DNA from 2 places in the Halomonas sp. H10-59 genome. Region 1 is predicted to be linked to the other one. Evidence: predicted binding sites of a transcription regulator. Region 1 holds the regulator's gene; the other holds the start of a gene.
The links. The regulator sigma-54, encoded in region 1, starts transcription at its own class of promoters, with help from an activator protein. The targets are predictions, from matches to a motif close to TGGCACNNNNNTTGCTNT.
Positions count from the first base shown of each region.

Region 1 (6,825 bases):
AAGGGGAGCGCTTCGACGCCTGGATCCATGACAATACCGCTCGCCTGACCGACAATGTCACCGGTCATCATCCGCCAGAGCCTCAATAAGGAGCCCCTTCCATGATGCGTCCATGTCCCGCCCTCCTGCTTGCCCTGGCCCTTGGCCTGGCCGCCGGCGCCACCGGCAGCAGTGTCCTGGCGCTGGAAAGTGATCGCAGCGCACCGATTCAGGTGGAGGCCGACCAGCTGGATCTCGATGATCGCGCCGGTACCGCGGTCTATACCGGCGACGTGCGCATTGTGCAAGGCAGCATGATCCTCACCGGCGAACGCGTCGAGATCCAGCGCAACGACCAGGGACAACTGTCACTGGCGACCGCGACCGGCTCACGTGCCTACCTCGAGCAGAAGCCATCCCCGGAAGAACCGGTGGTCAAGGGCTGGGGCCGCAAGGTGATCTACCACGTGGCCGAACGCCGCATGGAGCTGATCGACCAGGCTGAGCTGCACAAGGCCAATGACACCTTCGACGGTGCCTATCTGGAGTACTTCCTCGATCGCCGCGTGGTCCAGGCCCGCTCCAGCGCCCAGGGCGTCCAGGGCGAGCAGCGCATTCGCATGACCCTCGAGCCGGAAAGCCAAGGAAACTGATGAAGACTCTCCACGCTCGCCATCTGGCCAAGAGCTACAAGAAGCGTCGCGTCGTCCAGGACATCAGCCTGTCGATCGAGCAGGGCAGCATCGTCGGTCTGCTGGGCCCCAACGGGGCCGGCAAGACCACCTCCTTCTACATGATCGTCGGCCTGGTCAGAGCCGACGCCGGCAGCATCAGCATCGATGATCGGGACCTGAGCCGCGCGGCCATGCACCAGCGCGCGCTGGCCGGTATCGGCTACCTGCCTCAGGAGGCTTCGATCTTTCGCAAGCTGTCGGTGGCCGACAACATCATGGCGATCCTCGAGACCCGCAAGGACCTCGACCGCGAGGGCCGAGAAGCACGTCTCGAGCAACTCCTCGAGGATTTCCACGTCAGCCATATTCGCGACAACGCCGGCATGAGCCTGTCCGGCGGGGAGCGGCGCCGGGTCGAGATCGCTCGCGCCCTGGCCACCGAGCCGGCCTTTATCCTCCTCGATGAACCCTTCGCCGGGGTCGACCCGATCTCGGTGGGCGAGATCAAGTCCATCATTCGTCAACTCAAGGCCCGCGATATCGGCGTCCTGATCACCGATCACAACGTGCGCGAGACCCTCGATATCTGCGATCGTGCCTACATCGTCGGCGACGGCCAGATCATCGCCGAGGGCAGCGCCGAGTCCATCCTCGCCAACCAGCGCGTCAAGGAGGTCTACCTGGGCGAGAACTTCCGCCTCTAGGCCGCAGGGCCGCCCGACAGCCGCAGTCGCATCAAGCGGCCGCAACACTTGCCAGCATCAGCATCCAACCGCCGGCCCCGAAAGGGTCGGCCTCACCTTGCACACAGGGGCCCCCCCTCGAAAGAACCACCTCCCCCCCTACCAAGTTGTTCCACATCGACCTTTTCACTCCCTCCCACAGGTCAAAAAACACCAACTTGGCAAGATGCTTGCATGTCTGATGACTCGTCGTTAGGGTAAAGCCTTTCGACAACACTGGTGGATCCCGACCCATGGCCCTCAAGGCGTCACTGCAGCTGCGCATCGGTACCCAGCTGACCATGACCCCGCAACTGCAACAGGCGATCGGCCTGCTGCAGCTTTCGACCCTGGACCTGCGCCAGGAGGTCCAGCAGGCGCTGGAGGCCAACCCCATGCTCGAACTCGAGGACGAGTTCGGCGAACAGCAGACCAGGGAAGCCGTGGAAGATGACTGGGCGGATCAGATTCCCTCGGAACTCAGTGTGGACAGCGACTGGTCCGACACCTACCAGGACCTGGGCACCACCCCCGCCGGCAGTGGCGAGGCGCCGGATTTCGAGCGCCAGGCAAGCTCCCAGTCACTGCACAGCCACCTGAGCTGGCAACTGGCGATGCTCGACGTCAGCGACCAGGAACGCCTGATCGCCGAGAGCCTGCTCGACGCGGTCAACGCCGACGGCTATCTCGAGCAGACACTGGATGACATCGCCCAGGGGCTCGAGCAAGACGGTCGTCGCCCCCCTCCCCTCGCCGAGGTGGAGGCGGTGCTGGTTCGGCTGCAACAGTTCGAACCGACCGGAGTGTTCGCCCGCGACCTGCGCGAATGTCTGATGCTGCAACTGGATAGCCTGCCTCGCGATACCGTCCTGCTGCCCCAGGCCGGACGACTGGTAAGACAGTTTCTCGAGGCGCTTGCCAGCGGCGACCGACGTCTGCTGAAGCGCCGACTAGGACTCGATGACGACCAACTCGACAGCGTCATCGAGCTGATCCGAAGCCTCGACCCACGTCCCGGCAGCCAATTCGGTGACAGCGATAACGACTACGTCATTCCCGACCTGGTGGTACGCCACACCGAAGAGGGCTGGCGCGTTGAACTCAATCCGGATGCAATGCCCCGACTGCGCATCCAGCCCGACTACGCTGCGCTGATTCGGCGCGCGGACAAGAGCCAGGACAACCAGTTCCTCAAGGACCACCTGCAGGAGGCGCGCTGGCTGATCAAGAGTCTGTCCAGCCGCAACGACACCTTGCTGAAGGTCGGCCGGGAAATCATGGTGCGTCAGATCGACTTCCTCGAGCAGGGAGAAGCGGCCATGAAACCGTTGGTGCTGGCCGATATCGCAGACAAGGTGGAGATGCACGAGTCCACCATCTCCCGCGTGACCACCCAGAAGTTCGTGCACACGCCTCGCGGCGTGTTCGAGTTGAAGTATTTTTTCTCGAGCCAGGTCGGCCAGGATGGCGACGCCCATTCCAGTACCGCCATCCGCGCCATGATCAAATCGTTGATTCAAAAGGAACCTGCCCGCAAACCTCTGTCGGACAGCAAACTGGTGGAATTGCTGGCGGAAGACGGCGTCAATGTCGCCAGACGCACCGTGGCAAAGTACCGGGAAGCCATGAATATTCCGTCTTCCAGCGAGCGCAAGCGCCTGCGCTGAGGCCTTGCGCTGCGGCGTCGCTAGCCTAGTTATCGGGAAAGCGCAAGCACTTGAAATTTCGCATGACATCTGCGTCTTTCTGCGTAGCGTCGAGGGGGTTTGCAGGATCGGAAAAAGGGTTACAATCAAGCCACCACCCGAAAGAGCAAGGAGCCTGTCATGCAAGTCAACATCACCGGCCACCACGTCGAATTGACCGATCCCCTGCGTGACTACGTACAAGAGAAGCTCACCCGTGTGGAGCGCCACTACGACAACATCACCAACGTCCAGGTGACCCTCTCGGTGGAAAAGGAACGCCAGCTGGCCGCCTGCACTCTTCACGCCGCCGGTGCCGACCTGCATGCCGAAGCGCAGGACGGCGACATGTATGCTGCTATCGACGCCCTTGCCGACAAGCTGGACCGCCAGCTGGTCAAGCACAAGGAAAAATCCCAAGCCCGCGCCCAAGGCGCCGGAATTCGCTGACTCTCATGACATTGGAAGCCATTCTCCCTCCCGAGCGCACATTGTTCGATGTCCCGGGAGGCAGCAAGAAGAGGGTGCTGGAGTTTTTCAGCACCTTCATTGCGCAGAACACCCCGAGCCTGGACAGCCAGGAGGTCTTCAGTCGGCTGATCGGACGTGAGCGCCTGGGCAGTACCGGCATCGGCAATGGCGTCGCCATTCCGCATGCCCGCAACCCCCACTGCAAGGCGCCCATCTCCGGCTTCCTCAAACTCGCGGAACCTGTCGACTTCGATGCCATCGATGGTGAGCCCGTCGATCTGGTGTTCGTGCTGCTGGTACCGGAAGAGGCCGACGACGCCCATCTCGCCCTGCTCGGCCAGGTCGCCGGCGTCATGAACGACGCCGACACACGTCACCGTCTGCGCCACGCCAGCTCCCAGCGCGAGCTTCACGAGCGCCTGCAGGAAGCCATCCGCCAACAGGCGCCGGGGGACGACACTCCCTCCTGATCGCGGCCTTGCCTAGGCCATCAGCAATGGACGCCTGCCCAAGGAGACAGGACATGCAGCTCGTGATCATCAGTGGTCGCTCCGGCTCGGGAAAGTCCGTGGCCCTTCAGGCCCTGGAGGACCTGGGGTTCTACGCCATCGACAACCTTCCCGCGACCTTGCTGGGCGCCCTGGTGGACGAGCTGGAAAACGGTCATTCCCGCCGTATCGCCGTCAGCGTCGACGCCCGCAACCTGCCTGAGGCGCTGGAACGCTTCCCCGCCCAGCTGGCGTCCCTCAAGCAGAGTCCGATCGACTGCCAGGTGGTCTACCTGACCAGTGATGCGCGAATTCTGCTCGAGCGCTATTCCCACACGCGGCGCCGTCACCCCCTGACCCGTGATAGCGACATGACCCTGGCGGAAGCCATCGAGTCCGAGCAGAAGGCCCTTTCGGGTATTCGAGACCTGGCCGATCTGGTCATCGACAGCTCTCGCCTGTCGGTGCACGAACTGCGTTCGCGCATCGCCGAACAGGTCGCCGACCACCGCAGCGGCCAGTTGAGCCTGACCGTGGAGTCCTTCGGCTTCAAGCGTGGCGTGCCGCCGGATGCAGACATCGTGTTCGATGCCCGCTGTCTGCCCAACCCCTACTGGGAACCATCGCTGCGTGATGCCAATGGCTGCGATCCCAGCGTCATCGACTTCCTCGAACGCTATCAGGACGTCGCCGACATGAAGCGCGACATCCTCGGCTGGGTGCGCACCTGGCTACCGCGCTATCAGCAAAGCCAGCGCAGCTACCTCACCGTGGCGGTGGGCTGCACCGGAGGACAGCATCGTTCGGTCTACCTGGCCGAGGGAATCGCCTCGGCCCTGGCCGACCAGCATCCCCGCGTCCGTCTACGCCACCGCGAACTCGGCCAGCAACGCCGACTGGACAGCGGAGGACTCTAGGCGTGGCCCGACGCACCCTGACCCTGACCAATCGTCGCGGCCTGCATGCACGCGCCGCGACTCGCCTGGTTACCTGCTGCCAACCCTTTGACGCCACCGTCACCGTCCACCATGGCAGCCGCTCGGGTGACGCCGCCAACATCATGTCGCTGCTGATGCTGGCCGCCCCCTGCGGAACGGAACTGACCCTGGAGGCCGAAGGCAAGGACGCGGACGCGGTGCTGGACGCTCTGGAGGCACTGTTCGACGCACGCTTCGACGAAGACGCCTGACGTCTTCCCTCTCCTTGTTTTGACCGCCACCCCCTGCCTGCCAAGGACGCCATGCAACTGATCCAGACCGGCAAGTACACCGAGGTCCACTACGATCCGGACCAGGACGCCTTCATCAAGACCTTCACGCCCAAGACCAGCGATCGCTGGCGCTACCGCCTGGGCATCCGGCGCTACCCCGGCCACAATTTTCGCTATGTCGCCGGCCGACTGGAGCGACTGGGTATCGCCACACCGAAAATCCTGTCGGCAGAGCGCTATCGCCTGGTCACCGCCAACGTGCACGGCATCGCGCTTAAAAAGCTGGTCCTCGACTCTCCGGAACTGCAGAACCGCTACCTGGACATTCTCGAAGCCTTGTACCGTGACCGTATCCACTGTCGTGGCCTGCACACCGAGAACTTCCTGGTCGTCGACGGAGAGGTGATCGCCATCGATCTGGATGCCTACAAGGCGCCGCGGGTCTTCACCTATCCGCGCCGAGAGTTCATCGACTGCCTGAGTCGCTCGCTGAAAAACGACGAGGCGTTCCTGTTCGAGCGCTTTCTCGAACGTGTCGACGCCCAGCATCCCTGAGCCCGGCATCCCTAAGCCCAGCAACCCTGAGAAAGCACCGCTCCTCCTTGCGCCCTCGCCTGCCCCGCTCTACCCCGATTTTCCGGGTACGAGCGCTGGTGTTGGCGACGGCAGCAGCAGCGGTGGTAAACTTTTAACTCGTCACTCAGTTTACCACCAAGCGTCCTTCAGGAGCCGACATGACCTCTCCGGTGTGGCATCCCTACGCCCATCTCAAGACCCAGGCCCCTGCCCCCCGGGTAGTCGGCGGCCAGGGCACCCGCTTTACCCTGGACAGCGGCGAATCATTGCTCGACGCGACCTGCTCCTGGTGGTGCATGATCCACGGCTACGGACATCCACGGCTGGTCAAGGCGATTCAGGAGCAGGCTACCACGCTGTGTCATGTGATGCTTGGAGGACTAACCCACGATCCCGCCGACCAGCTCGCCCGGGAACTGGTTCGCATCACGCCAGAGGGCCTCAACCACGTGTTCTTCTCCGACAGCGGCTCGGTGGGCATGGAGGTGGCGATGAAGATGGCGGTGCAGTACCACCATCTGCGCGGCCGCCCCAACAAGCACCGCATGCTGTCGCTGATGAAGGCCTACCACGGTGATACCGCCGGCTGCATGGCGGTGTGTGACCCCGAAGAGGGCATGCATTCGCTGTTTTCCGGCTTTCTTCCGAAGCACCATTTCGCCCCGGCGCCGACGGCACCCTATACGGCCACGCCAGAGCAGGTCGCCGCCGACCTCGACGCCTTGCGAGCGGTGCTGGAAGCCCACCACCACGAGATCGCCGCGCTGTTGATGGAGCCCCTGCTGCAGGCTGCCGGTGGCCTCAACATGACCTCTCCGGACTATCTGAAGGGTGCTCGCGCCTTGTGTGACGAGTTCGACGTGCTGTTGGTGTTCGACGAAGTGGCCACCGGCTTTGGCCGCACCGGGCGCATGTTCGCCGCCGACCATGCCGGTGTCAGTCCGGACATCATGGTGCTGTCCAAGGGGCTGACCGGCGGCTACCTTGGCCACGCGGCGACCCTGGCCAACGACCGTGTCC
Region 1 is NZ_CP098828.1:1,634,049-1,640,873, reverse strand. It holds gene lptC (LPS export ABC transporter periplasmic protein LptC) at 1-89, shown strand, start outside; gene lptA (lipopolysaccharide transport periplasmic protein LptA) at 102-632, shown strand; gene lptB (LPS export ABC transporter ATP-binding protein) at 632-1,357, shown strand; gene NFG57_RS07305 (RNA polymerase factor sigma-54) at 1,630-3,042, shown strand; gene raiA (ribosome-associated translation inhibitor RaiA) at 3,202-3,510, shown strand; gene ptsN (PTS IIA-like nitrogen regulatory protein PtsN) at 3,516-4,001, shown strand; gene rapZ (RNase adapter RapZ) at 4,055-4,936, shown strand; gene NFG57_RS07285 (HPr family phosphocarrier protein) at 4,939-5,208, shown strand; gene NFG57_RS07280 (hypothetical protein) at 5,260-5,784, shown strand; gene bioA (adenosylmethionine--8-amino-7-oxononanoate transaminase) at 5,964-6,825, shown strand, end outside.

Region 2 (4,940 bases), 1.9 Mb from region 1:
TGGCGAGTACCTGAGTAATTCACTTGGTCTTGTGAAGTCTGGCCCGCTTTGGACAACATCACCATGATGCACATCAAAGGCACTGCCGATGCCGCAAACCTGACTCACCCTGGCAAGCCCTGCATCTCCCACCCCAGCCCCAACCCCGCGACAGCCTCGCACGCCCTTGGCGATGACCAGGACAGAATCAGGCCTTTAGCCCCAGCCGCCGCGCCAGGCGATGCAGATTGCCGGGGTCCAGCCCCAGCCGGCGAGCCGCCCCTGCCCAGTTGCCTTCAGTGTCCAGGGCCTGCCGGATGCGCTCGCGCTGAAAGGCCTCGGTGGCCTCCCGCAGCGAGGGCTCTCGATCCAGCACCTCGCCCGCTGGACGATCGGCCGGCGACACGGCGCTTCGGGACGTGTCGCCTTGCGCTGCGGGCGCGCCAGTGACCCGGGCTGTCGCCGGCGCCAGCCCCAGGTGCTCGACCTCGATGCGTACGCTACGGCGGCGAGCATCGGGCGTCCCGAGCACGTCCACCGAGGCCAATGCCAACAGCGAGGCACGTGCCAGCAGCGACTCCAGCTCACGTACGTTGCCGGGCCAGTGCCAGGCCGCCAGCGACACCCGCGCGGCCTCGCTCAGGCGCAGGTTGCCGACGCCGAGACGCACCCGGTTCTGCTCCAGGAAGTGTCCGACCAGCAGCGCCAGGTCCTCGGGACGCTGGCGCAGCGGGGGTACCTCCAGCGGAAAGGCGCTGAGCCGGTGATAGAGATCCTCGCGAAAGCGTCCCTGGGCGACCTCCAGGGCAAGATCCCGGTTGGTCACCGCGACCACCCGAACGTCGACATGCTGGAGCCGATCGCTGCCCAGCGGCTGGACCTCGCCTTCCTGCAGCACCCGCAACAGCTTCGGCTGCAGCTCCAGCGGCAGCTCCCCCACCTCGTCCAGCACCAGGGTGCCGCCGTCGGCCATCTGGAAGTGCCCGCGATGGTCGCTGGTTGCCCCGGAGAACGCCCCACGCCGATGGCCGAACAGGGCGCTCTCGATCAACGAGGCCGGCAGCGCGGCGCAGTTCACCACCACCAGTGGCCCATCGGCACGTCGCGAGCCGTGATGGAGGGCATGGGCGATGCGTTCCTTGCCGACGCCGGTCTCGCCCAGCACCAGCACGCTCATGTCGGTGGCGGCGACCAGCTCCACCGAGGCCATCAGCTTGCGCATGGCGCCACTGCGCCAGCCAGTCAGCCGACGCGGCAACTGGCCGTGGTCATCGCGCTGCAGGGCGAGCTGCAGGCGGGCGCCGTCCAGGCGCCGGGACAGCCGCAGGCAGGTGCCCAGCAACTCGGCCGCCGCCAGCAGGCCCTGGTCATCCAGCTCGGCCAGCGCCCCCGGGGTCAGGGCGTCCAGGGTGACCATGCCGATCAGCTCATCACCGTCGCGCAACGCCACCCCCAGGCAGTCATGGACAGGGCTAAGACCGTCATCCAGCAGCCCGTCGTAGGGATCAGGAAGGGGCGAGTCCGCGGCAAAGCGGCAGACCCCCGGCGCCTCGGCGATGGCGGCGAGGCGAGGATGCTCGCTCAAGGCGAAGGTCCTGCCGGCCACGCCCTCGGGCAGGCCGATGGTGGCCACCGGCCTGAGACCGGAGCCCTGCGCCACCAGCAACGCGCTGGCATCCGCCGCGGTGGGGGCCACCAGTGATTCGAGCACGCCCTGCCAGGCCTCGGCGAGCTCGGGGCCCTGCTCATCGCCCAGGCGCTGCAGCAGGGCACGCAGGCGTCGTAGAAAGCTGACCACCTCGAATGTCCTTTTGACTATAAACAGTGTCAAAACGATAGCACTTGCAGTGTCAGATCGACATGCAATCTCGATTTCATTCGCAAGAGTTACCACTGCCCAGGGCGAATACCGGGACAGAATCGGGTCGGAAACGTGGCCGGGAACCGGGCCAGAAAAAAAGGAGCCGGGTAGCGTGACCAGCGCTCTCGACAAGCGCCCTGTGGATCCACACTGCCCGCTCATTACCCGCTCTGGATCACCCACACTGTGGCAAGTTGGCGCACCTCAAGCGAAGCGGCATATCGCTTGCTCCATACAGGGTACAGAAAGGCGACGAGCGATACGCCCCGACCCCGTGGAAGCACCGCAGGTGTCGAGGCATATCAACCGATGCTCTGTTCACAAGCTGTAGAGAAAAAGTAGGCCCAAACGAGCCAGGCCTCCGACGCGGTGAAGGTTTTTTGCCACAGTGGGAGCGCGCTGCGCCATATCCCTGACAGGAGACGCCATGACCACCGCTGCCCAAGACGCCATCATCGATGCCACCGCCCCTCTGGTCGCCGAACACCTCGACGCCATCACCGCCCGTTTCTATCCGCTGATGTTCGAGCGCTACCCGGAGGTCAAGGCGGTGTTCAACCAGGCCCACCAGGCCGACGGTGGCCAGCCGAAGGCGCTGGCGCGAGGGGTGCTGGCCTATGTCGGCCTGCGCCGCCAGCCCCAGGAGGTCATCGACTCGATGCAGACGGTGATCAGCAAGCACGTCTCGCTGGGCATCCAGCCCGAGCAGTACCCCATCGTCGGCGAATGCCTGATGGCCGCCATCGGCGAGGTGCTGGGCGAGGTGGTGACGCCGGAGATCGCCGACGCCTGGGCGGCCCTGTACAACGACCTGGCCGCGCTGTTGATCGCTGCCGAAGCCGAGCGCTACCAGGCCTTCGCCGAGCGCCCCGGCGGCTGGCGTGGTCTGCGCGAGTTCCGTGTCGCCCAGATCCAGCGCGAGTGCGAGGTGATTCGCTCCTTCACCCTGGAGCCAGTCGACGGCCAGCCGGTGGCCGACGCCGAGCCCGGCCAGTACATCGGCCTGCGTCTGGCGGTGGACGAGGCAATCGTGCATCGCCACTACAGCCTGTCCGGCAGCCCCAACGGCCGTAGCTATCGCATCTCGGTGAAACAGGAGCCGGGCGGTCTGGTCAGCAACTTCCTGCATCAGCAGATGCGCGTCGGCGACACCCTGGAACTGCTGCCCCCCGCCGGTGAGCTGACCCTGGAAGATGGCGACGCGCCGGTGATGCTGATCAGCGGCGGTATCGGCCAGACACCGATGCTGCCGCTGGCGCGCCAGGCCCTGGCCCAGGGACGCCGGGTCTGCTACGTCCACGCAGCCCGGAACATCGACCACCACGCCTTCCGTGGCGAGGTCGAGGCCCTTGCCCGAGACTATCCGCAGCTGCTGACCCGGGTCTGCGCCTACGAGGAAGGCGACGGCGGCGACATCAAGGGCCGCCTCGAGCGTGAGCTGCTGGCCCGCCTGCTGCCTGGCGGCGACGCCCAGTGCTACTTCGTCGGCCCGCCGCCCTTCATGAGCGCCATCGACAGCCATCTGGCAGAACTGGGGATCCCCGAGCAGCGCCGTCACTACGAGCACTTCGGCCCCTCGCGTCCGCTCGACCATAGCAAGAGCGTCGCCTGAGCCGCAGCTGGCTATCTTGTTCGACGTGTCTGCGCTGCGCCGCCGTCATGAAAACTTCGGTCCCTCGCGTCCGCTCAGCAACACCAGTAGCGTCGCCTGACAAGCACGTCTGGCCATCGCGTTCACTCAGCCCACCACGACAAGGCCGCGCCCGAGGGCGCGGCCGAGGGCGCGGCCTTGTCGTGTCTTGCGGCGGTCGCTCACTGGCCAGGACATCAGGCGTGCTGTCGCGCCTCGGGCTTTCTCACCACCATGAAGTAGTAGAACACCCCGGTCAGCGCCAGGAAGAACAGGCTGTCGGGACTGGTGAGGAAGATCAGCGGGTTGCCGTCGGACAGCGACAGCGAGCGTCGGCAGTATTCCTCCAGGCTCGGGCCGAGCACGAAGCCGAGCAGCAGGCAGGCCACCGGATAGCCCTGACGCCGCAGCAGGAAGGCGAGCACCCCGAACACCAGCGCCAGTCCCATCTGGAAGATCGAGTAGGTAGCCACGTAGCAGCCGACCAGCGCGATCACCGCGATGCTGGCGTAGAGCACATCGCGGCGAATCGAGACGATCCGCACGAACCAGGGTCCCAGCACGTAGAGCGTCAGCGGCACCATCACCAGGGCCGCCACCAGCAGCGCCATGAACATCGGTGCCACCAGCGCAAGCTGGCTGTCGAGGAACTGCGGCCCGGGCTGCAGACCGTTGATCACCAGCACGCCCAGCACGATAGCGGTGGTGGGATCGCCAGGAATGCCGAACGACAGCATCGGCACGAAGGCGCCGCTGCACATGGCGTTGTTGGCGCCCTCCGCCGCCGCGATGCCTTCCACCGAACCCTTGCCGTACTTCTCCGGGTGGCGTGAGCTGCGCATGGACTCGGCGTAGGCGACAAAGGCCGCCATGGAGCCTCCGGCGCCTGGCAGCACGCCGACGCTGTAGCCGATGATGGCGGTCTTGACGTAGCGATAGACGCCGATTTCACGCACCTCGTGCCAGGGTGGAATAAAGTCCCGGCGGCGAATGACGCTGGCCTTGATGGCGTCGACCTCGACGGTGCGCGAGGCGCGGTTCTGCGACTGCACCAGCAGCTCACTGACGGCGAAGGCGCCGATGACCAGCGGCATGATGTCGATGCCCTGCATCAGCACGCCGGTGCCGAAGGTGAAGCGGGTGACCGGCTGCATCACGTCGATACCGACGGTGGCCACCATCACCCCCAGGGTGGTGGCGACCAGGCCCTTGGAGATGGCCCCACGCTGGGAGATGACGATCACGATCAGGGCGAAGGCGATCAGCGAGAACTTGCCCGGCGTGCGAATCAGCAGCGCCGCCTCGGTGGCCAGCGGCGCCATCACCATCAGCATGATGGCGCCCAGGGCACCGCCGATCATCGACGCCAGGGCGGCGTGGCCCAGCGCCTTGGCGCCCTCGCCCCGCTGCTGCATGGGGTAGCCCTCGATGGCGGTCATCATCGAGGCCGGGGCACCGGGAATATTGATG
Region 2 is NZ_CP098828.1:4,478,198-4,483,137, forward strand. It holds gene NFG57_RS19570 (NnrS family protein) at 1-1, opposite strand, end outside; gene norR (nitric oxide reductase transcriptional regulator NorR) at 188-1,777, opposite strand; gene hmpA (NO-inducible flavohemoprotein) at 2,268-3,452, shown strand; gene NFG57_RS19585 (tripartite tricarboxylate transporter permease) at 3,668-4,940, opposite strand, start outside.
Region 2: hmpA (NO-inducible flavohemoprotein) is a predicted target of sigma-54. The motif match lies at 2,055-2,072, and genes of this name have one in related genera.